4 regions of the Marinobacterium sp. xm-g-48 genome follow, and region 4 is predicted to be linked to each of the others. Evidence: predicted binding sites of a transcription regulator. Region 4 holds the regulator's gene; each other region holds the start of a gene.
The links. The regulator FNR, encoded in region 4, switches genes on or off when oxygen is low (the NO sensors DNR and NnrR bind a similar motif). The targets are predictions, from matches to a motif close to TTGATNTANATCAA.
Positions count from the first base shown of each region.

Region 1: a site for FNR is predicted at 2,150-2,163, ahead of XMG48_RS05745 (YdcH family protein). Genes of this name have one in related genera too.
Region 2: a site for FNR is predicted at 3,459-3,472, ahead of XMG48_RS10090 (cytochrome ubiquinol oxidase subunit I). Genes of this name have one in related genera too.
Region 3: a site for FNR is predicted at 1,877-1,890, ahead of XMG48_RS10055 (cytochrome ubiquinol oxidase subunit I). Genes of this name have one in related genera too.

Region 1 covers NZ_WBYQ01000002.1:382,869-388,443, reverse strand. The annotation lists gene XMG48_RS05755 (BolA family transcriptional regulator) at 1-274, shown strand, start outside; gene aroA (3-phosphoshikimate 1-carboxyvinyltransferase) at 780-2,057, opposite strand; gene XMG48_RS05745 (YdcH family protein) at 2,228-2,464, shown strand; gene XMG48_RS05740 (5'-nucleotidase C-terminal domain-containing protein) at 2,645-4,546, opposite strand; gene XMG48_RS12185 (HupE/UreJ family protein) at 4,708-5,575, shown strand, end outside.
Region 2 covers NZ_WBYQ01000006.1:119,888-125,462, reverse strand. The annotation lists gene XMG48_RS10115 (exodeoxyribonuclease III) at 1-56, opposite strand, end outside; gene pyrE (orotate phosphoribosyltransferase) at 224-871, shown strand; gene modA (molybdate ABC transporter substrate-binding protein) at 875-1,654, shown strand; gene modB (molybdate ABC transporter permease subunit) at 1,647-2,339, shown strand; gene modC (molybdenum ABC transporter ATP-binding protein) at 2,336-3,418, shown strand; gene XMG48_RS10090 (cytochrome ubiquinol oxidase subunit I) at 3,564-5,132, shown strand; gene cydB (cytochrome d ubiquinol oxidase subunit II) at 5,135-5,575, shown strand, end outside.
Region 3 covers NZ_WBYQ01000006.1:111,361-116,935, forward strand. The annotation lists gene XMG48_RS10050 (hypothetical protein) at 1-329, opposite strand, end outside; gene XMG48_RS10055 (cytochrome ubiquinol oxidase subunit I) at 341-1,735, opposite strand; gene XMG48_RS10060 (hypothetical protein) at 1,994-3,205, shown strand; gene XMG48_RS10065 (GTP-binding protein) at 3,284-4,336, opposite strand; gene XMG48_RS10070 (amino acid ABC transporter ATP-binding/permease protein) at 4,349-5,575, opposite strand, start outside.
Region 4 covers NZ_WBYQ01000002.1:12,779-18,353, forward strand. The annotation lists gene XMG48_RS03980 (recombination-associated protein RdgC) at 1-194, opposite strand, end outside; gene XMG48_RS03985 (thioredoxin fold domain-containing protein) at 294-698, opposite strand; gene XMG48_RS03990 (alpha/beta hydrolase) at 724-1,602, opposite strand; gene XMG48_RS03995 (adenine phosphoribosyltransferase) at 1,679-2,221, opposite strand; gene fnr (fumarate/nitrate reduction transcriptional regulator Fnr) at 2,235-2,996, opposite strand; gene hemN (oxygen-independent coproporphyrinogen III oxidase) at 3,118-4,503, opposite strand; gene XMG48_RS04010 (sulfite exporter TauE/SafE family protein) at 4,579-5,232, opposite strand; gene ccoS (cbb3-type cytochrome oxidase assembly protein CcoS) at 5,235-5,447, opposite strand; gene XMG48_RS04020 (heavy metal translocating P-type ATPase) at 5,454-5,575, opposite strand, start outside.

The sequences.
Region 1 (5,575 bases), 370 kb from region 4:
TAATCTTGTTCACATGGAGTTAGAGAACGAGAGCCACATGCACGGTGGTAACCGTTTGGATACTCACTTCAAGCTCGTCGCCGTTAGCGATGATTTTGAAGGTAAACGGCTGATACAGCGTCACCAAACCATTTTTGGCCTGCTGTCAGATCTTATGCAAAACCCCATTCATGCACTCTCAATGCATCTATACACCCAAGCAGAGTGGGCCGAAAAGTCTGGTTTAGTTCCGGCGAGTCCTAAGTGTATGGGTGGTTCAAAGCAGGATAAGTAGTGTTGGAGCCATATCGACGATGTGGCGATCTTTTCTTTAAGATCTAGATCAAAAGCTAGATCAAGATCAAAAACGAATACCCAGCCTAAAGGCTGGCCATTGGCACTTTTTGGTCAGCAAAAAGTACCCAAAAACTGACCACGCTCACTCGGCCTGCGGCACGCTCCGTTCAATGCTTTTTCACTGAAGTCCAATAGGACACTGCAAAGTCGGCTCCTGCCTCCGTTGCAGACTTCGGCCATCCGGGCCTCAGCCGATTGAACTCTTAACCGTGAAAAACCATCGTACTCACTCTCGATCGGACGTGGACAAATCGGCACGAGACTCGAGTTCGGCACTGTTGGAGCGGTCTTGAAAAGGCCGCGATTGGTACTAATTATAACTTTGCTAGTAGCACCGGTGTCTGGCTTTAGCCTGACATCCACTCTCTCAGCGTTTTCCAGAAAGGTAGTAAAGCCTACTTGCGGGTGACAGGCTGAAAGCCAGTCACCACCTAAAGGGCAGGTTACTTCGTAACCTCAGCAAACAGATCAAAATACTCTGGGAAGGTTTTGCTGGTACAGCCCGGGTCATTGATGATGATCTCGCTGTTGCCGAACGAGGCGAGTGAGAAGCACATGGCCATGCGGTGGTCGTCGTAGGTATCGATCGCGGCGCTCTGGATTTCGGCTGGTGGTGTAATCTCGATGAAATCTTCGCCTTCCACCACTTCCGCACCCACTTTACGCAGTTCGGTTGCCATTGCGGCTAGGCGATCGGTCTCTTTGACGCGCCAGTTGTAGACATTACGAATGGCTGTAGGGCCTTTTGCGAACAGGGCGGTTGTGGCAATCGTCATTGCAGCATCGGGAATGGCGTTCAGATCCAGGTCTACACCGTTCAGTTCGCCTTTAGAGACCTCTACCCAAGTTGGGCCATAAGTGACCTTAGCACCCATCTTACCGAGCACTTCAGCGAAGGCTTTGTCGCCTTGTACCGATTCAGAACCGACGCCGTAGACGCGAATCGTTCCGCCAGCAATAGCCGCTGCAGCTAGGAAGTAGGAGGCTGATGAGGCATCACCTTCAACCATCACTTCACCGGGCGACTGGTAAGTCTGTCCGGCTCTAACGACAAAGCTCTGGTAGTTGTTGTTCTCGACCTCAACACCAAACAGCTTCATCGAGTGCAGGGTGATATCGATGTAAGGCTTAGAGACCAGCTCGCCATCGACAACGATCTCTAGATCCTGCTGTGCCATTGGAGCGGCCATCAGTAGCGCAGTCAAGAATTGGCTCGAGATGTTGCCTCGAATCGATACTCGTCCGCCTTTTAGCTGTTGAGCGTTAATCTTTAGTGGCGGGTAGCCTTCATCTTTTAGGTACTCAATATCAGCGCCAATTTGACGCAGAGCATCAACCAAGTCCTCGATAGGACGCTCGTACATGCGAGGTTCACCGGTCAGTGTGAACTCACCTAAACCAAGGCACAGTGCGGCGGTTAGTGGGCGCATTGCAGTACCGGCGTTGCCCAGGAACATCTCAGCACTTTGCTGCTTGAAAGGACCTGCCACACCGGTGACAACGCACGAGCGACGATCATCAGCTAGCTCATAAGAGACACCCAACGTTTTTAGTGCATTCAGCATGTGGGTAACGTCTGCGCTGTCTAGCAGGTTGGTTACCTTGGTTTCACCTTCCGCCAGTGCAGCTAGAAGAAGAATTCGGTTTGATAGGCTTTTTGAGCCTGGCAGTTGAACGTCACCGTTTGCAAAATCGCGAGGTTGGAGTGAAAGAGTTTCCATAATCTTAAAAGTGTAGTTGATCGCCAAAAAAGGATCGAAAAAGGTACAGGTAAACGTCTGTTAAGTCCATTGTTCAGAGAGATTCGTTTTAATTGATTTCAATCAATGGACGATGGAGAAGAGTAGGGCATATTAGAACCATCAACACTGTATGGAATTAGGAGTAAAAAATGATCGGAGAACACCACGATCTAGTTCATGAACTTCCAGAGTACCGCGAACGTATTCATGAGCTTAAAACATCAAACAACCACTTCTCTCGTCTGTTTGATGAGTACCACGAAATTACTAAGCAGGCTGAGCTTGCTGCAGCTGAAGTTGAACCGACCACGACCAGTCGTGAAGAGGAACTTAAAAAGCGTCGTCTTGAACTGAAAGATGAGCTTTTCAAAATGCTTCAGGGTTAACCCTTTTCATTGTCCTTTCGTTGCTTGAACGTTACCCGTCTTTTTAGGCGGGTTTTTTTTGCTTCAATTTTTTGTTGGAGCGATCTTAAAAAGGTCGCGATATTCTGAACTGCTATTTGTCCAGGTTTCTCATAGCAATAAAAAACCCGCACTAGGCGGGTTTTTTAATGGGGTAGGCTGTTATGCCCAATCACCTGGGTAGTCAGCGAAACCTGGGTTGTCAGAGACACCCACCACTTTAGGGTTGTTCACCTTAGGTAGTTTGATCACCATGTTCTCATCGCGTTCTGCTTTTAGGTAGTCAGCAATGATATCCCAGAGTAGTCGACCCTCTGGTGTGCGGTTAACAGTTGCCCAACCAGAGACGCTGTAGTTCTTGTCATCAGCAATCACTTCACCGTTGTCTAGGCGTACTTCAGAGATACGCTGGCCAAGTGGTTTGGTTGGATCGATGGTGTAGTCAAGACCACCCACGCGAACCATGTCGCCACCTGATTGTAGGTATGGATCTGGATCGAATAGGTTGTCGGCAACGCCTTCAAGCATCTCTTTGATCGCTTTACCAGTCATCTCTTGAACGTAAGTTTCAGAGTAGGTTGTTGCACACTGGCTCATGACATCTTCCATTGTGATCCACTCACCCTCTAGAGTAGTGGTACCCCAACGAACGCCGGCTGATAGTGCGATGTCTGCCTTGTACTCCCAACGAAGTGCGTTACAGATAACTTGGTCCCAAGTGCCCATGAAGTTACCGCGACGGTAAAGAGTACGATCCGCTTTAGCCAGTTTCTCTTGAAGAATCTCTTCGAAGGTTTTGCCGACACGGATTGGGTTGTTCTGCCACTTCTTGTTACGCGCTTCGATGATGTTCTCATCGTAACGACCTTGGCGCATCTGGTTGATGTACGCTTCCATCTCACCGTCAGCTTCAAGCCAATCAGAGATAACAGGTAGCTGTTTGTAAGTCATGTTGGTGATCTGGCCATCTTCGATCGAGAAGTCCATACAGCCGACAAACTTACCGTTTGAACCTGCGTTGGTTACCCAACATTCGCCACCGTCAACGTTCTTAACTTTGATCGGTTGTGGAACACCATCGTGAGTGTGACCGCCGAATACAGCATTCAGGCCAGGAACACGTTCAGCCATCTTGATGTCGACGTCCATACCGTTGTGCGATACAAGAACAACCGCGTCTGGCTGCTCCTCTTCACGGATCTGCTGAACAAGCTCGATCATCTCTGGTTCACGAAGACCGAAAGACCAGTCTGGGAAGAACTCTTTAGGGTTGGCGTTTGAGGTACGTGGGAAGGCTTGGCCTACTACAGCGATACGCTTGCCGTTGATCTCTTTAATCACGTATGGCTGGAACGCATGACCCGTATCTTCGTCGTACAGACCACGGCCATCGAAACGCTCAACCATTTCGTAGTACTCATCACCAAACAGTGAGTCTTCTAGTACTTTAACGTTCTGACCGATGAAGTCACCTTTGAACAGAGCAACGTTCGAAAGAACTTCCTCTTCACGGTAGGTGAACTCCCAGTGACCAACCATAACGTCGATGCCAAGAATGTTAGATGCCTCAACCATGTCGACACCACGTGTCCACAGTGAAGTACCCGATCCCTGCCATAGGTCACCACCATCAAGGGTTAGTGTGTTTTGGCGTCCGCCCGCTTGATCGCGTAGACGATCTAGAAGTGTTTTAACGTGTGCGAAACCGCCCGTACGACCGTACTTCTTAGCTTCTTCTAGGAAGTTAAGGTAGGTGTATGCGTAAGCTTCAGGAGAGTTCTCTGAAAGACCCATCTCCTTAAGGAAATTTTTGCCGACAACGTGTGGTGGACGACCAAATGCATCACCGACACCAAGGTTGACGTTTGGCTCACGGAAGTAGACAGGCTTTAGCTGGCCGTGAACGTCTGTAATGTGAAGGATACGAACATCACCTTCCATTGGAACATCATAAAATCCGCTTGGAGCAGTGTTGCTTGCTAGCGCGCGAGAAGTGTAAATTGCTGGTAGGCTTCCTGCTGCAGCAGCGGCGGCCATAGCCTTCAATAGTTGACGACGATTCATAGTTATCTTAGTTTCCCACTCTTCTTAAAGGGCCCACAGGCTGAAATCCACCAAAAGCACGCATGCTTATTACTAGAGACATACCAGTGAGACTAATTCCAGGCATTTTCGTTATATGCACATTAGTTACATCCTTATTCTACCCAGTTAGGGCTGATGTTGTGAAGCCTGCATTGATAGAGATCTCTGCAAATACGACTGAAGTGGTAGAGATTGAGATCCGTGCCAGCCTCGAAGCACTTCTGACCGGTATCAATGGACAGTATCGAAACACTCAAGAGGCGCCTAACTCAGATCAATACGACCATTACCGTGCAATGGAGTCGGCAGAGCTTGAGGCGGAGTTTAAAAAGTTCATGCCGACGCTCCTAGAGGGTGTTGAGTTGAAGCTTGATGGAACGCCCGCTGAGTTGCAGCTAAAAGAGCTAGTCGTGCCACCCCCAGGCTATACCAAGGTGCCTCGCAATAGTGTGATTATCTTGAAAGGGCGAATCCCCCGGGAGACTCAAAGTCTAACCTGGTACTACCCCATGGCGTTTGGCGATCATGCGACTCGAGTCAGACAGGTAGATGAGGCCAATAACGAGTGGCACTGGTCGTCACACCAGTGGGTAAAAGAGGATAAGCCAACTGAACCGTTCATGCTGAATGAGGTGTTTGCCAAACCGAGTTTTGCGCAGGTGGTGAAAACTTACACCCTAGGTGGTTTTCAGCACATTCTTCCCAAAGGGTTGGATCACATCCTGTTCGTGCTGGGTATCTTCCTACTGAGTCGTCGTTTAAAGCCGATTGCCCTACAGATTACGATGTTTACCATTGCCCACTCGATTACCTTGGCAATGGGTACTTTGGAGATTATTTCGATCTCGCCTCGTATCGTAGAGCCTCTGGTTGCGTTATCGATCGCCTACGTTGCTATAGAGAATCTCTTCTCATCCAAAATTAATCGTTTCCGTCTTCCCGTCGTGTTCGGTTTCGGTCTGCTTCATGGTCTCGGCTTTGCCACCATGCTGTCGGAGTTTGGGATGC
Region 2 (5,575 bases), on a different contig from region 4:
AAGCCCCGATCAGCGGCTTGAACAATGCCTTGAGTATTAAAAGTAATTACGCGCATGAGTTCGAAGCGCTCCGTATAACTATTGTTGTTAGACTAAAGATTGCAATTGTAGCGATAGATTCATAAAAACGGAATTTTTTAAAGCTGAAAGAAGTTGGTTTGGGAGTTGAACTCTGTTCAGGTATCCTACGCGGATTAAACCCAGTTCTAAGGATTTCACTATTATGCAAAGCTACCAGCGTGAGTTCATCGAATTCGCAATCGAAAAAGGCGTTCTTAAATTTGGTGAGTTCACCCTAAAATCGGGTAGAACTAGCCCTTACTTTTTTAACGCAGGCCTTTTCAATACCGGTGATGCCATAGCAAAACTGGGTCGTTTCTATGCAGCGGCAATTGAAGACGCGAAGATCGATTACGACGTCATGCTTGGGCCTGCTTACAAAGGCATTCCCCTTGCAACAACGACCGTCGTTGCACTGGCAAATGATTTCGGTAAAGACGTTCCTTATGTTTTTAACCGCAAAGAGGTTAAGGATCACGGTGAAGGTGGCAACCTAGTGGGCGCACCACTCGCTGGCCGTGTTCTGATCATCGACGATGTCATTACCGCGGGTACCGCTATCCGTGAGGTGATGACGCTGATCGACGAAAATGGTGCAACACCAGCCGCCACGGTGATCGCACTGAACCGTATGGAACGAGGTACAGGTGAGCTTTCCGCCATTCAGGAAGTTGAGCGTGACTACAACATGCAAGTTGCTAGCATCATTTCCTTAGATGATCTCGTTGAGTACCTTGAAGAGCAAGGTGGTCGTGATGCTGAGTTAACGGCCATTCGAGCCTACCGTGACGAATACGGAATCAGCGCATAACTTATGCAGTTTAAAGCAGTCCTACTTAGATCAATACTCACGCTGAGTCTGGCTGCTTTTGCATCCTCACAAGCCGTTGCAAACACACTTACTGTGTTTGCAGCAGCGAGCTTAAAAAATGCGATCGATGAGATCACAGAACATTACGAGGCAGACCATTCAGACTCGATTGTTGTCTCTTATGCGGGGTCTGCCACCTTAGCACGTCAAATAGAGATGGGCGCACCAGCCGATATTTTCATCTCTGCCAACACTGCCTGGATGGATTACCTATCTGATAGGGCGCTAATTAATGAACCGACTCGCTTCAACCTTGCCAGTAATCAGTTGGTACTGATAAGTCATACTCCAGACGCAAAACTCACCCTCACCAGGTCGCAAGAACTGCTCGATTGGCTGGACAATGAATACCTGGCCATGGGTCTTGTGGAATCTGTACCTGCTGGCATTTACGGTAAGCAAGCACTTACTTATTTTGATCTTTGGGACCCCCTTAAGCAGCAAGTCGCTCAATCAGACAATGTGCGGTCTGCACTTGCATTAGTTGCTTCAGGTGAAGCACCTTTAGGGATCGTCTATCACTCGGATGCGGTGGCTGAACCCAAGGTCTCAATAGCTGCCACCTTCCCTACAGAGTCCCATGACAGAATTCTATATCCGGTTGCGGCTGTTACAGAGAGTGATAAATCAACCGCGGCATTTTTAGAGTTTTTGCGCTCAGAGCAGTCTAGGGCGATACTAGAGCGCAACGGCTTTTTAATGGATTCGCAACAACGTGACTGATTGGCTAGGCCCCAACGAGTGGGCGGCAGTTCTCCTATCAATTAAGGTAGCTTTTTGGGCAACACTGCTTAGCCTGCCTGTGGCCATTGGCGTTGCCTATCTTCTGGCGAAAAAGGAGTTTGCAGGGAAACAGCTTCTCAACGGAATTGTCCATCTACCCTTGATCTTACCGCCCGTTGTAACGGGTTATCTGCTGTTAATGACCTTCGGAAAACGCACGCCTGTCGGATCATTCCTTGCTGAGTGGGGAATTGAGTTTGCTTTCCGCTGGAGCGGTGCCGCATTAGCAGCAGCCATCATGGCTTTTCCATTACTGGTTCGCGCTATTCGTCTCTCCATTGAAGCCATTGATCCTAAATTAGAGGAAGCGGCCGCAACCCTGGGTGCCTCAAGGCGCTGGGTGTTTATCACCATCACCCTACCTTTAATGCTTCCTGGTGTGATCGCCGGCTCCGTTCTGGGCTTTGCCAAAGCGATGGGTGAGTTTGGAGCCACCATCACCTTTGTATCGAATATTCCAGGTCAGACTCAGACACTCCCTTCGGCTATCTATGCGTTTCTTCAGGTACCCGGTGGTGAAAGCTCTGCGACCAAACTGGTGATCATCTCTATTATCATTGCGATGAGTGCACTTCTTGCCTCTGAATGGCTGTCACGTCGTATGAGCCGGAGGTTGCAGTCATGACACTGTCAGTCACTTTGCAGCAGTCGATGCCAAACTTCTCGCTTGATATAGCCTTTGAAGCCCCCAGTGGCATCACGGTTCTATTTGGCGAGTCAGGTTCAGGGAAAACCACCACAATCAATGCGATAGCCGGCTTGCAAAGCAACAGCCAAGGCCGCGTCACTCTGTCCGATCGGGTGTTATTTGATAGCGCTTCAAACACGAGCTTAAAGCCCTATCAACGCAACATTGGCTACATTTTTCAAGAGAGCCGACTCTTTCCACATCTGACAGTAGAGCAGAATCTAAATTACGCGAAACGCTTCAATAAGGTCGACAAAAGCGTCGATTTTTACCAGATCGTCGAACTTTTAGGTATAAAACCCCTACTTAGGCGAACGCCAAATTCACTCTCTGGTGGTGAAAAACAGCGTGTTGCGATTGGTCGTGCGTTATTAAGCGCACCAGATCTTATTCTGGCCGATGAACCCCTTGCAGCACTCGATGGCGCCCGAAAAGCGGAGCTACTCCCCTACTTCAAAAAATTAAACCGGGAATTGGGTATTCCTATGCTCTACGTAACCCACTCACCCGAAGAGGTATTAGAGCTGGCTGACCATGTCATCGCACTGGAGCAGGGCCGCATTGTGACTCAAGGGCCTGCGCGAGAGGTGATGGCCAACAGCAAGGTCGCGCGAACCGCCAATCGTGCGATCAAGTCGACACTGACAACCCAGTTAGTGGCACAACACCCCGATGGACTGTCCGAGCTTCAAGTGGCCAGCGAAACACTCTATGTGCCGACCCTTGATGCACCCATAGGTTCAGCGGTCTGCCTTGAACTGGTCGCGAACGATCTAATCCTATCGACCGCAAAAGTGGCAGGCATCTCTGCCTTGAATCAGGTTTCCGGAAGGGTTGAATCCATTGAAACGACTTCATCGAGTGATGTACTTATTAACGTGTGCATTGCAACAGATATCGTCTCAACACACATCACCAAACGCTCCCTTAACAATCTAAACCTCAAGATCGGCGATCCCTGCGTTCTGATCATAAAATCGGTCAACATCTGCCCCTCTAACCGCTGCCAAGGTTGAGATTTTCTCAACTAGTCGTGAGCATTTATCGTTAAGACTTTAGATATATATCAATTACTTTTGACTATATAACCGATTACAATTCTGAAACTTTGTGCAGTGCACATAATTTTTGTGCTTAATTTGTCTACTGGAGGCATCCCCGATGATTTCAGAATCGGTTGTGGAACTATCGCGTTGGCAGTTTGCTATTACCGCGATGTATCACTTTCTATTTGTACCACTGACCCTCGGTCTATCCTTCCTGCTGGCCATCATGGAATCTGTCTATGTCATGACCGGCAAGCAGATCTACCGCGATATGACCAAATTCTGGGGTAAGTTGTTCGGTATTAACTTCGCGCTAGGTGTGACCACCGGTTTGACCATGGAGTTCCAATTTGGAACCAACTGGGCCTACTACTCGCACTACGTGGGCGACGTCTTTGGTGCACCGCTGGCGATTGAAGGTCTGGTAGCCTTCTTCCTTGAATCCACTATGATCGGCCTGTTCTTCTTCGGTTGGGATCGCCTGAGCAAGGTACAGCACCTTGCTGTGACCTGGTTGGTCGCACTGGGCTCTAACTTCTCTGCGTTGTGGATTTTGATCGCCAACGGTTGGATGCAGAACCCTGTTGGGGCCTACTTCAACTTTGAAACCATGCGCATGGAGATGGACAGCTTCGCGGAAGTCCTGCTAAACCCAGTGGCGCAGGTTAAGTTTGTTCACACTGTCTCTGCAGGTTATGTAACGGGCGCTATCTTCGTTCTAGCCGTCAGCAGCTACTTCATGCTGCGTAACCGTGACATTCCATTTGCACGTCGTTCATTCGCGATCGCTTCAGCCTTCGGTTTAGCCTCTGCGATCTCTGTCATCGTGTTAGGTGACGAATCTGGCTACGAAGTGGGCGAAGTGCAGAAGGTTAAATTGGCAGCGATCGAGGCGGAGTGGGATACACACCCAGCACCTGCAGCCTTTACCGTTGTCGGCCTTCCCAATGAAGAGACCATGACAACTGACTACGCTCTGAAAATTCCGGGCGCCTTGGGTCTAATTGCAACCCGCTCCTTGGATGAGGAGGTTACCGGTATTAAAGATCTAGTGGCTCATGCTGAAGATCGCATTCGCAACGGCATTGTCGCTTATGGCCTTCTAGAGAAACTGCGTAACGGTGAAGACACTCCTGAAAATCGTGCTGCGTTCTCTAAAGTCAGCGTTGATCTGGGCTACGGTCTGCTGTTGAAGCGTTACACGCAGGCGGTTGTTGACGCGACCGAAGAGCAGATCAAACTGGCGGCTCGGGACACCATTCCACAGGTGGCTCCGATGTTCTGGACCTTCCGTGTCATGGTCGGTGCAGGCTTTACGATGCTGCTTCTATTTGTCCTAGCCTTCTACTACACCGCTAAGCGTAAGGCTTACCAGACACGTTGGTTGCAGTGGTTCGCACTTCTCTCTCTACCGCTTCCTTGGATTGCCAGTGAGATGGGTTGGTTCGTTGCTGAATTTGGCCGTCAACCTTGGGCGATCGGTGAAATTCTTCCGACCTATGTCGCAACCTCTCACCTAACTGAGACGGATCTGTGGATGAGCTTGGCGGGCTTTATTGGACTCTACACTCTGTTCTTGGTCATCGAGATCTACCTGATGGTGAAATACATCCGCAAAGGCCCAAGCGCCTTGCAGACTGGCCGTTACCACTTTGAACAGAACACAGCGACTCAAGGAGCTTAATGATGTTTGATTACGAAACGCTTCGACTTGTTTGGTGGCTGCTGGTTGGTGTACTGCTGATTGGTTTTGCCATTGCAGACGGCATGGATTTGGGTACTGCTATGATGATCCCTGTATTGGGTAAAACGGACACTGAGCGCCGCGTCATCATCAATACCATCGGGCCTCACTGGGACGGTAACCAGGTGTGGTTAATCACTGCCGGTGGTGCCATCTTTGCCGCTTGGCCACTGGTTTACGCAACAGCATTCTCTGGCTTCTACTGGGCCATGCTACTGGTACTGTTCGCACTATTCTTCCGTCCTGTCGGATTTGAGTACCGCTCTAAGAAGGACTCTGTCGCTTGGCGTCGCAACTGGGACTATGCACTGGCAGTGGGCTCGTTTGTTCCATCACTGGTCTTTGGTGTGGCATTCGGCAACCTATTCTTAGGCGTGCCCTTC
Region 3 (5,575 bases), on a different contig from region 4:
ATGAATCCAATAACCCACCAAGCGGACAGCACATTAGAGGTGTACCAGAAAGGATCATAGATCACCTGCACAAACAGTAGTGGCGCAACGCCGATAACCACAGCAACCGACACCGCAATTTTTGCGGTCGATAGCATGGCATTAGCAAGCTGACGCCAGTAACTGTCTTGGCTTAATGCACCACGAATAGTCAGCGCTGCACCGCCCAACATAACGTGAACCGCAAACATATGAAGTGCAAAGGTGACGACACCTAACACTAAAAATAGAATCGGATGTGAGGGAACCCCGGCCACATCACGAAGTGCGTATAAAGAGTCTACATTCATCGTGATACTCCTTAGTGAGACTGAGACACAGTGATCGGATTACCCTGATCAGCCGCGACAGCAATAGATTGATCTTTCAACTGACGAATAAAGCTAGCCAAGGCCACTGCTTCATCTTGTTGAAGTGGAATTTGTGGCATGTAGAGCGTTGTACCACTCGACAGTGCAGCTCTTAGGTAGGCCGCAATATCCGACTCGCTTGAGTCGTCACCAAAGTAATTTGCCAGTGGGCGAATCCCTGTATCGGTCAGTGAGTGACAGTTTGAACAGGTGTTCAACGCCAGAGCTTGACCAACCGCCTCTTTATTAGAATCAGTCACCGTGCGAAGCTCTTCGGGAAGGAAGATTAGAGCGTTAGTGAAGCCATGCTCTTCAATGGTCGGGATCTCACTGTGAATACCAAGCCCCGGAACATCACGACCAATAACCTGGTTAGAGTAGACGTATCCACCTGCAACATAAGGCTTACGAATCGACTCACGCGCAACCTCTTCTGGCCAAAGTCCGAACACCAAAATGACGACCGTCATGACGCCCGCAATGGCTGGTTTTAGCAGCTTTGGTGCGGCCAGAGTGGCTGCGAAGTAGGCCATGATGCCGCCCATTACAGAGATTAGAGCGGGTGTGAAGTACTCCGGTAGACGATTCTCCATCACCAATTCAGCGGTCGCTGGAATCGTTGATAGGTACCATTTGAATAGACCAAGACCGGCTGCAGTCGCAACCAAACCTAGAATCGCCAGACGACGAACCATCTCTTTGCGGAAATCGATATCTTTAATTGAAGAGGCAACAATGCCTCCGACTACCGCTGTCATGGTGAACATAAACGCCGTTCGCATAGCCAATTGCGCAAAGGTGTTGGCGCCATAGAAACCGTTCAAGTAACCGCCTTCGGTGTACCAGTTTTCATTACCAGGCATCAGCATGAACGACAGAATACCGATAATGATTAGCATGGTGGTGTAAGAGGCTAGGCCAAAGATGATACTGATGCGCAGGTGTGTTTTCTGATCCACCTTATTCACCAAGTAGACGATCATGTAGACACCGATGACCTCGATGACAAAGAAGACCCACTCGGTTGCCCACTTCCAGACAAAGCTATGAATCAGTGCAGAGATACCACGCGGACTGCCGACCGTAGTTGAGAACCAGATGCCTGGTCCGGTAATCGAACCTAAGACATAAGAGAAGACCAAAAGAAACAGGCCGTAACGACGAATGTAGTCGAGAAGCTCTGGGCGGTTCTTACGGTAAGCGACCACCGCAAGGTAAGAGAAGACCAGTGCTGCACCCACAGATGTGTGTGAAAACAGAACGTGTATGGTCGCAATGATACCGATGATCCAACCTGAACCGAGTGTCGGCTCAAACCAGACTGGATAGAGTCCTAGCATCTCCATTGAATAATTCCCCTTGAAGACGATACGTTTTGGGGAGTACCTCCCCGCTCAATGGTCGAGTCATCTCGACCAGCTTGGCGAGCAGTATCTATTCATGCAGTGATCGTCGCATTGAGAATCCGCAACCGGATTTATAGGCTTTTGCGATAAATCAAAAGGGGATGATTAATATCTATATTAGATATTGCTAATTTAATGATTTGTTAATATATTAGAAAAGTCTAATACATTATGGTTTAACTAATTAGGAGATCTCCCATGTTCAGAAGAGACTCAACTCAGCCTTGGCATCCTAGCTTTTTCTTAGCTGCACTTGGCGCTGGCGGTATGTCAGTGGCATTTTTTATGTACCTAATGTGGATGGTTCCGCATAAGGGTTACCCTATGCCAACTTGGGACCACTGGACGAGTGCCTGGAGTGCTGACATTGCCAGTGGTATTCCAATGCCATTGATTATCGTTTTTGCTATTGCCGGTGTCGTTATTTTTGGCTTGTTGCACATTGCGCTGTTGGTTTGGAATATCCGCGAATACAACGCAGTTAAAGGCACTGACGCCCACGAGAAGATTTTGAACTCACCCGCTGAAGTTCAAATGATGGCCTTGCCTCTGACCTTCTCCATGACAGTGAACGTGATGTTTGTATCGGGTGCGCTATTTGTTCCGGGTCTATGGACGATTATTGAGTGGATGTTCCCCGGCGCGCTGATCGCCTTTTTGATCATCGGTTACTACGCGCTAAAAATGTACGGACGTTACTTGGGTCGCATGTTGACGCAGGGGGGTTACCGCAGTGAAGAGCACAACCACCTTTCACCTTTGATGGCGGCCTTTACCTTTTCGATGCTATCGGTCGGCTTTGCGGCGCCTGCAGCGATGTCACACATTCCCGCTGTTATTACAATTGCCGCGGTGTTCTCTTACCTGTTCTTAATCGCCGCAGTGTTGGTTGTTCTGGTCGTTTTGGTGTCGGGCGTCAATGCGATGATGCAGCATGGTCTACAAGAGCAAGCGACGCCAAGTCTTTGGATGTTGGTACCGATTGTGACACTGCTCGGTATTGAGTGGTTACGTATGGAACATGGCATTGCTCACCTAACCGGTGGTGCATTGGATGCTGGCGATAACTTCCAAATGATGACGTTGATGGTTGCCCTGCAAGCCGTGATCTTGATGGTTGGGTACCGTGTCATGAAGTTGAATGGTTACCTAGACAAGTATCTGCACGGAGGTGAGCACAGCCCAGTTGCCTTTGGTCTGGTCTGCCCAGGTGTTGCCTTCTTTGTGCTGAACCTTTTCTGGTGGCACGTTGCGATTGTCGGCAACGGCATTGTCGCTAAGTTTGGCTTAGTCTACTGGTTGGGTATCGGGGTTATGTTCTTGATTCAGGCCGCGACGATTTATGCGATTGTCCGCCTTACAAACAACATGCTTCGCCACCCAGAGTTAGTGGTAGAACCTGCAGTATAAACAGTAGGAGCGATCTCGAAGAGGTCGCGATTAACTGAAAAACCCCATGAAATGTCGTTATTTCATGGGGTTTTTACTTTACGGCTCCGCAATATCAATCAGCTCCTTAAACGTGTTCTCGATAAACTCTTTGCTGACGTTTTGCGTGATAAACACTAATCGTGTTCGCTGATCATCGTTTGGCCAGGCTGGTAGAGGAACGGGTGGGTGAAACAGTTGCTGTACCCCATGAATGACTAGGGGTTCTGCAACGCCTTCAATATTTAGTAGGCCTTTGATACGTAGGATGTTGCTGCCGACTAGACTCATTAATAACTGCATCCAATCTTGAAGCGCTTCTTTGCTAATCGGCTTTTCAACGGTCAGGCAGAAGGATTCGATGTTGTCACCATGACGTTTGGCATGATCATGATCGCAGCCATGCTGATGGCAATCATGGTCATGGTGGTGATCATGTTGTTCAGAATAAGCCTCCTCTTTTAACCAGGCCTCTACATCGGTTAGTTTGCCCTCAGTAGTGAACAATCCTAGGTTGAGCAGCTGATTAGGGTCTGCTTTACCGCTGGCCACCTCAAGCTTACGCGCACTGGGATTGATTTGGGTAAGTCGGCTGATTAACGCCTCTTTTGCCACTTTATCGGTCATATCCCCTTTGGTGAGTAGCAGCAGGTCTGCCAAAGCAGCCTGTTTTACGGACTCTTTATGCTGATCTAAGGTGTGTGACCCCGTAGCCAGATCGACCGTCGTGACAACACCATCTAATTGATAGGCTTCGGCAATCCAGCGATCGGTCATCAGAGTGTGAATGATGGGCGCAGGGTCTGCCAACCCAGTTGTCTCAATGATGATGCGCTTGAATTGTCGACCCTCAGGCTCTGAAATTTGTGCGGTTACTTCGTGAAGCGTGTTGACCAGATCACCCCGCACGGTGCAACACATGCACCCGCTGTCCATCTCCATCAAGACATTCTCGTTGCTCTCAGCCACCAACAGATGATCCAAGGCGATTTCACCAAACTCATTAATGATAACCAGAGTATCTGATAGTTCAGGCTGATTAATTAAGTAATTCAGTAGTGTGGTTTTTCCACTGCCTAAAAAGCCTGTGAGGAGTGTAATAGGGGTTTTCATAACAATGTCTCTCTACAGCTGGTGTAAGGCGTCCTGCGAAGCTCGTTGCTCAAGATCATGTGACACCAGAATAACCAGCTTATGTTGCCAAAGATCTCGTAGCGAATTGACGATGGTGGATTGAAGCTCAGCATCCATTCCAGCGAAGGGCTCATCTAACAGCAGGATGTCAGCCTGTTTCAGAAGCAGACGCGCCAAACCAATGCGTTTTAACTCACCGCCAGATGGCTCCCATTCACCAGGACCAATCCAAGTGTCGAGTTGCTTGGGTAGTGATTCGACCCATTCGCCTAGCTCTACTGTTTGCAGTGCACTGATAATCTCTTCGTCGCTTCGTTGGCCAGTGAAGTCCAGGTTGTGACGCAGTGTAGAGCGAACAATCTGTACTCGTTGAGGTAGATAAGCGATTTGAGATAAGGCGGTACCTTCAACGATCAGGCTGCCCTGCTGTAGCTCAAGTTCGCCAGCAATTAATCGAAGTAGTGTGGTTTTACCGCGGCCACTCTGTCCGGCAATCCAGTTTAAACCTAGCTGATTAAACTCAACAGATCGCGCTTCGAAGACGCTCTGTGCACTCCCCTCATAAGCGTATGAGAGCTCTTTGATTGAGATACCAAAATAGGGCTTTTCTATGCATATAGTGCGTTTTTCTTCGAAGTTTTGCTGATTTTTACTACTTTTGCCTAAGCGACTTAAAGCGCGTTGGCCTAACAGAAGGTGCGAGATGGCTCCATTTGCAGCGGCAAAGACCTCAATGGTTCCGAGAGATAACAGCAGCAACATAAAGATTAATGCGCCGGCCAGTTCACCCGTGAGATAGGCCTGCAGAGCCATGAGCAGTGTTAAGCCGACCAAAGATAAATTAATCAATTGCGATAGAAGGTTGATGAGTTGCTGGCGCTTTAGGGCTTGGAGTTCGAATAGATCCGACTGTCGGCTCTGCTGGCGCAACCTATTGCCCTCATGTTCAAGCTGCTGCGACAGGGTGAGCAGGCGCAAGCTTGAGAAGATACCGCTGGCGCGTGACCAGAGTGCATTTCGACTCAGATGCAGCTCAGACTCGGGCTCCAGAACCGCTTTAGCATAGAGCCAAGGAATTCCGATCAAAGCTAATAGAATTAATGGCAGGCTAGCTATCGCTAGACCGGGTAGAAACAGAGCCGTAACCAGAATAAACCCAAGCGCTGAAAAGAGAGCGGTAATGGCAGGCACGAGCGAATGCAGATGGATCCCTTCAAT
Region 4 (5,575 bases):
AGGTGAAAGCCGTGACTGGTCAGTACCGGTAGATCGATGACACCTGGCGCCACTTTACCCCAACCCACTGAACGTGGTTCTGCGCCTTTGCAGGGTACGAAGGGTCTGGCTTCTAGCGCCTCCATCAGTGCGGCTTCATTGAATGAATCACTGGGAGAAAAACGGTACCAAATAGCGTTACGAAACCAGAGCATAAAACCTCTAAATGCGGATTAGGTGAAGGGGCGCTATTATGTTGCTCTGATAGAAGGGATGCAAGCAGAGAGCCCTCTGCTTGCGGTTAGTTTCTGAGCTTAAAAACTGTTACGAGCCGATTTAATCGCTTCATCGATGTAGTAACCGTAGAACTCTGGCGTGTTCACACCGACGATCTTTTTAGCGCGAGTCTCGCCCTTTGCATCGACAAATAGAATGGTCGGGGTGAAGCGTCCACCCAAGCTTTTAGCAACCTGTTCAGCCGAGCCCGTTGAGCCATCAAAGTTGATAACGGGAGTAGGGTTGCTCAGATCCAGTACCTGAATAGGGGGTGCATCGTTCGTTTGTAAAAGAGGTTTTAGGAAATCCTCTTTGACGGTAACACAGAAGGCACAGCCATCCTGAGAGACCAACAGAACAATTACTTCGTTAGGGTTCGCTTTACCAAGCGACTGAAGATCCGTAGCTGTCTCAAGCTTTACCTCGGCTTGGGCGCTTATCATAAGGCCCAAGCTGAGAAGAAGTGCGCTACAGGTTTTCGATAAAATCGACCGCATATTCCACCGCCTCGTCGGCAAACAGATCTAAGAAGAAGTGATCTGCATCCTCAACGACTACTAGTTCAATGTTCTCTTTGTCGATACTTTCCATCTTTTCAGGAAGATCTGCAACCACGGTATCCAAGCTGCCTGCGATGACTAGAGTAGGGATGTTCGTCTCTTTTAACACTGTGGGTGTGTCGTACTCTGGGTAGTTGCCGTAGTAGCTTAGGACGGCTTCAGCCGACGCACCGCTGTTCTCACAGTAGATGACGCTGATGCCATCGATTATCGCTTTAGGGTCCATGCCCTTAGCTTTCTCTAGAATCGGCTCGATGGGCGTTTCATAGCGTTTGCCATAACCCTCTAACGTCTTGCCGTAGTCCCAAGTTGCAGGTGCTAATAGAACTTGGCCTTTGATCTTATCTTGGTTAGCTGCAGCAAATTGAGCCGTCTGGTTGCCGCCACGTGAGTGACCCATTACCCAACGATCGCCTGCGCCCTGTCCATCCAGCCAAGTCTGCCAAGCATCCATTTCAGCCAGTGCTTGCTGCATGGTGTGTTGAGCCGGAACGGTACAGTCGTACATCGCTGATTCGCGGTTATCCAATCCATAACTTAGGTTGATGGCTAAAGTAGAGATGCCGTAATCGACCATCTGTTCCTGCACGTAGCTGATGATCTCCATCTCGTTGTGAGCCAGGGTGCCGTGCGTCAGCATTAGGACACCGTCTGCTAAGGATTTATCAGCAGCCAGTTCAAGATTGCCGTTGAGTGTTAAACCCTCAAAAGGAATCTGAACCTGTTCAGCCTGTGCAGTTGCTGCCATAAGTGATGCAGCGAGTAGGGTGGTCGATAGTCGAAGCATTTAAAACTCCATTAAACTTAAAATTTTTATCGTTTCTAGGTATAAAAAAACCGAGGTGGCTAAACCTCGGTTTCTATTAGAGACCGTCGTAGGCCAGTAAGCAGTATACGGGGACGCCGGTGTCTTGGATTTTTTGTGATCCGTTAAGGTCTGGCAGGTCAATCAGCGCTGCTACCTCAACAACGCTAGCCCCTAGACCGTTGATCAGTGTGCAGGCCGCCAGTGCTGTGCCCCCAGTGGCAATAAGGTCATCGATCAATACCACTTTGTCGCCAGCGGTAACGGCATCCTTCTGAATCTCCACGGAGGCTGTGCCGTACTCTAGCGTATAGTCTTGGTGAATCGTTTCACCGGGCAACTTGCCTTTTTTACGAACCAAAATCAGAGGCTTGTTCAGCTGGTGCGCAATAATCGCACCAAATAGAAAACCTCGAGCATCGATACAGGCTATGTGGGTAATATCCATCTGCATGTAACGATCAATAAAGGCGTTTGCGACCATGCGAGAGGCACGTGGATCTTGAAAAATCGGCGTAATATCACGGAACAGAATGCCAGGCTCTGGCCAATCTGGAATAGAGCGGACAACCGATTTTACATAGTGCTCGTCGTAAGACATTAAAGATCCTTATTTAACCGTGGTGTTGATTGCACTCTGGGCTGGGTGCTTCACCAGCCGCATCCAGCAGCGCTGCTTGATCAAGAATTTCCAGCTCTTTACCTTCAACACGAATCAGCTCTTGTGAAGAGAAGCGTGTAAAGATTCGACTGACCGTCTCGACCGCTAGGCCAAGGTAGTTGCCTATTTCGTTACGTGACATCGAAAGTCGGAAGGATTGTGCAGAGTAGCCACGCAGGGCATAACGTTGCGACAGCTTGAAAATAAAGGTTGCGATACGTTGTTCCGCCGTCTTTTTAGAGAGCAGCATCATCATCTGTTGGTCATCGCTGATCTCGTGGCTCATAGAGCGCATCACAGAACGACGCAGCTCTGGCATTTGACCTGCCAGATCGTCCAAGCGTGAGAAAGGGATCTCACAGACAGTGGTCGTCTCAAGCATCTTAGCCGACATTGGGTAGCTGCCTGAATCGAATCCGGCTAGGCCAACCAGTTCACCTGGGAAGTAGAAACCGTTGATCTGCTCTTCTCCCTCAGGGTTTACAGAGTAAGTTTTTAACGACCCCGCACGAATGGCGAACAGTGACGTGAACTCTTCACCCTGTCTAAACAGGAAGTCGCCCTTGTGAAGTGGTTTGCTCTTATCAACGATATCGTCGAGGCGAAGCGCCTCTTCGTCGTTTAGAGAGACAGGCAAGCAGAGTGTACTCAAGCTGCAGGTGTTACAGCTTACCTGGCCGATGCTGGCGAGTTTGATGTTTTTGGTGTCAGACATAAGGGCTCCTTAGTTGCCTGACAGTATATCCAAAAGCGCTTTATTGACCCAAGTCAATTTAGATAAAAAAGTGGACTTTTTAACGGTCCACTTTTAGTGAAATTTACTGTGCAAAATCGGATTAGATGATTTTAGAAAATCGCTGTTCTGAGTGATCGATATAGGCATCAAAGGTCATGCAGATTCGACGAATCAACAAACGCCCAGCGGCGGTGACATCCATTCCATCCTCTCTTAAATGAATCAGGCCATCCTGTGCCATCGGCTCAAGCAGTTTTAATTCGTTAGCAAAATACTCTTTAAAGTCGATATTGAGCGCTTTGGATTGATCGGCAAAATCGAGTTGGAAGTCACAGATCAGGCGGGTAATCACCGCTCTGCGAATTTTGTCATCCTCATTGAGGCAGTACTCTTTGGTTAATGCTGAGCCCTGAGATTCAATATCTTGCGTGTAGCGCTCAATGTTAGGGCTGTTCTGTAGGTAGTAATCGCCAATCTGACTAATCGATGAGACGCCCAAACCAATCAAGTCACACTGTGAGTGAGTGGTATAGCCCTGGAAGTTACGGTGCAGCGTTCCATCATCTTGGTGTTGTGTCAGTGTGTCGTCTGGCAGAGCAAAGTGATCCATACCAATGTTGCGGTAGCCCGCTGCCGTCAGCTTCTCAATACTTTGATGGTGAATCGCAAGTTTAGTGAGCGCGTCGGGTAACTCATCGGCATTGATACGACGCTGTGGTTTAAAGCGCTCGGGTAGGTGAGCATAGTTAAATACCGAGAGACGATCGGGTCGTAGCTCTAGAATTCGGTCCAAGGTCTCGGCAAAGCTCTCTTCAGTTTGCAGCGGCAAGCCATAGATTAGATCAACGTTGATTGAGCGAAAGCCCAGTTCACGCGCCTCTTTAAGCAGGTCCGTTGTCATCTCTAGGGATTGCACGCGGTTTACCTTGATTTGAACCGCTTCGTTAACATCCTGAACCCCTATGCTGATGCGGTTGAAACCCAATTCACGCAGCAGCTTTAAGCGGTCTTTAGTCATTTCACGAGGATCGATCTCAATGGCGTAGTCACCTTGATCGTCATCACGCAGTTTAAAGGCCTCTTTTAGCGCCTGCATTAAACGAGCGGTCTGCTCATCATCAATGAAGGTGGGTGTGCCGCCGCCCCAGTGAAGCTGATCCACTTGAACGTCACTGCCCAGTTCAGTGCTACGCAGTTTAATCTCTTTTAACAGCGTCTGAAGGTAGGGTTCTGCACGGGAGCGATCTTTTGTGACCACCTTGTTGCATCCGCAGTAGTAGCAGACGTGCGCACAGAAGGGGATGTGAATATAGAGTGATAAAGGCTTACGACTGTCGCGCTCACTGATCGCTTTAGAGAGCGTTTTGACACTGTCTGGGGTGTCAGTAAATTGCAGTGCGGTTGGGTAAGAGGTGTAGCGAGGACCTGCTAAATCATAACGGCGAATCAGGTCGGTATCCCACTGGATGTTGGTCTGTTGCAGCACAGTAATATTCCTTAATCTTCAGATGTCAGAATATTAAGCAATAATAGGGAGTTATGTGTTGATACGGGTCAACCGCTACGCGCTTAGCAGTGTCCAAATGCCCATCAGTATCAACAGTAGCCCCGAGAGTTTGCGCACCAATGTGTGGGCGACCAGCTCGCGTAGTTGTTTAGCCAGTAGCCCAGTGGCGAGCATGGCTGGCAAAGTGCCCAAGCCAAAGCCCAGCATGAGTAGAGTGCTCTCTGCAACGCTACCGGCGGCCGATGACCAGATTAAGGTGCTGTAGACCAGACCGCAAGGTAGCCAGCCCCAGCCAATGCCCAGTACTAAGGCTTTAAACGGGGTGTCGGCAGGCATAAAGGGTTTAAGAAGAGGCGCTATCTGTTTCCACAATAGCGAGCCAGCCTGTTCCAGTTTCGTTAGGCCAAACCACCACTGTGCGATGTAGAGGCCCATGCTGATCAGTAGAAGGCCTGCAATCCAGCGTAGCGCAAAGGCTATCTCTGTCTGTTGTAGGGTTGCACCTAACAGACCAAGAATGGCACCCGCTGCACAGTAGCTAGCGATACGTCCAAGATTGTAGCTAAACAGACCTAATAGGGAGTTGGCTCGACCTGTTCCACCTATACTGAGACTCGAGGCAAGTCCACCACACATGGCTAGGCAGTGTGTTGTGCCAAGAAGGCCAATGATGAATGCCGAGGTGAAGCTAAGAGAGGCGGGCAGCATGCTCAATCTTTTGGTGTTTCAGAGGATGGAGCTTCAGGCTCTTTTTTGACGCGCGCGTCTTCAGGAATCATATCTTCATCATCGTCGTATAGAATGCGATGAGCAGGGGACTCTAGGTCATCAAATTGACCAGAATTAACGCTGTAGAAGAAAGCCCAGGTCGCAAAGGCTACCAAGATGATCGCGACAGGGATAAGTAAATAGACGATTTCCATAAAAACCTACAGCTGTTTGGTTAGACGAAGGGCATTGCCGACAACAATCAGCGAGCTAAGGGACATGCCAATAGCCGCCATCCAGGGGGCAATAAAACCACTTGCTGCTAAGGGTAGCGCGATTAGGT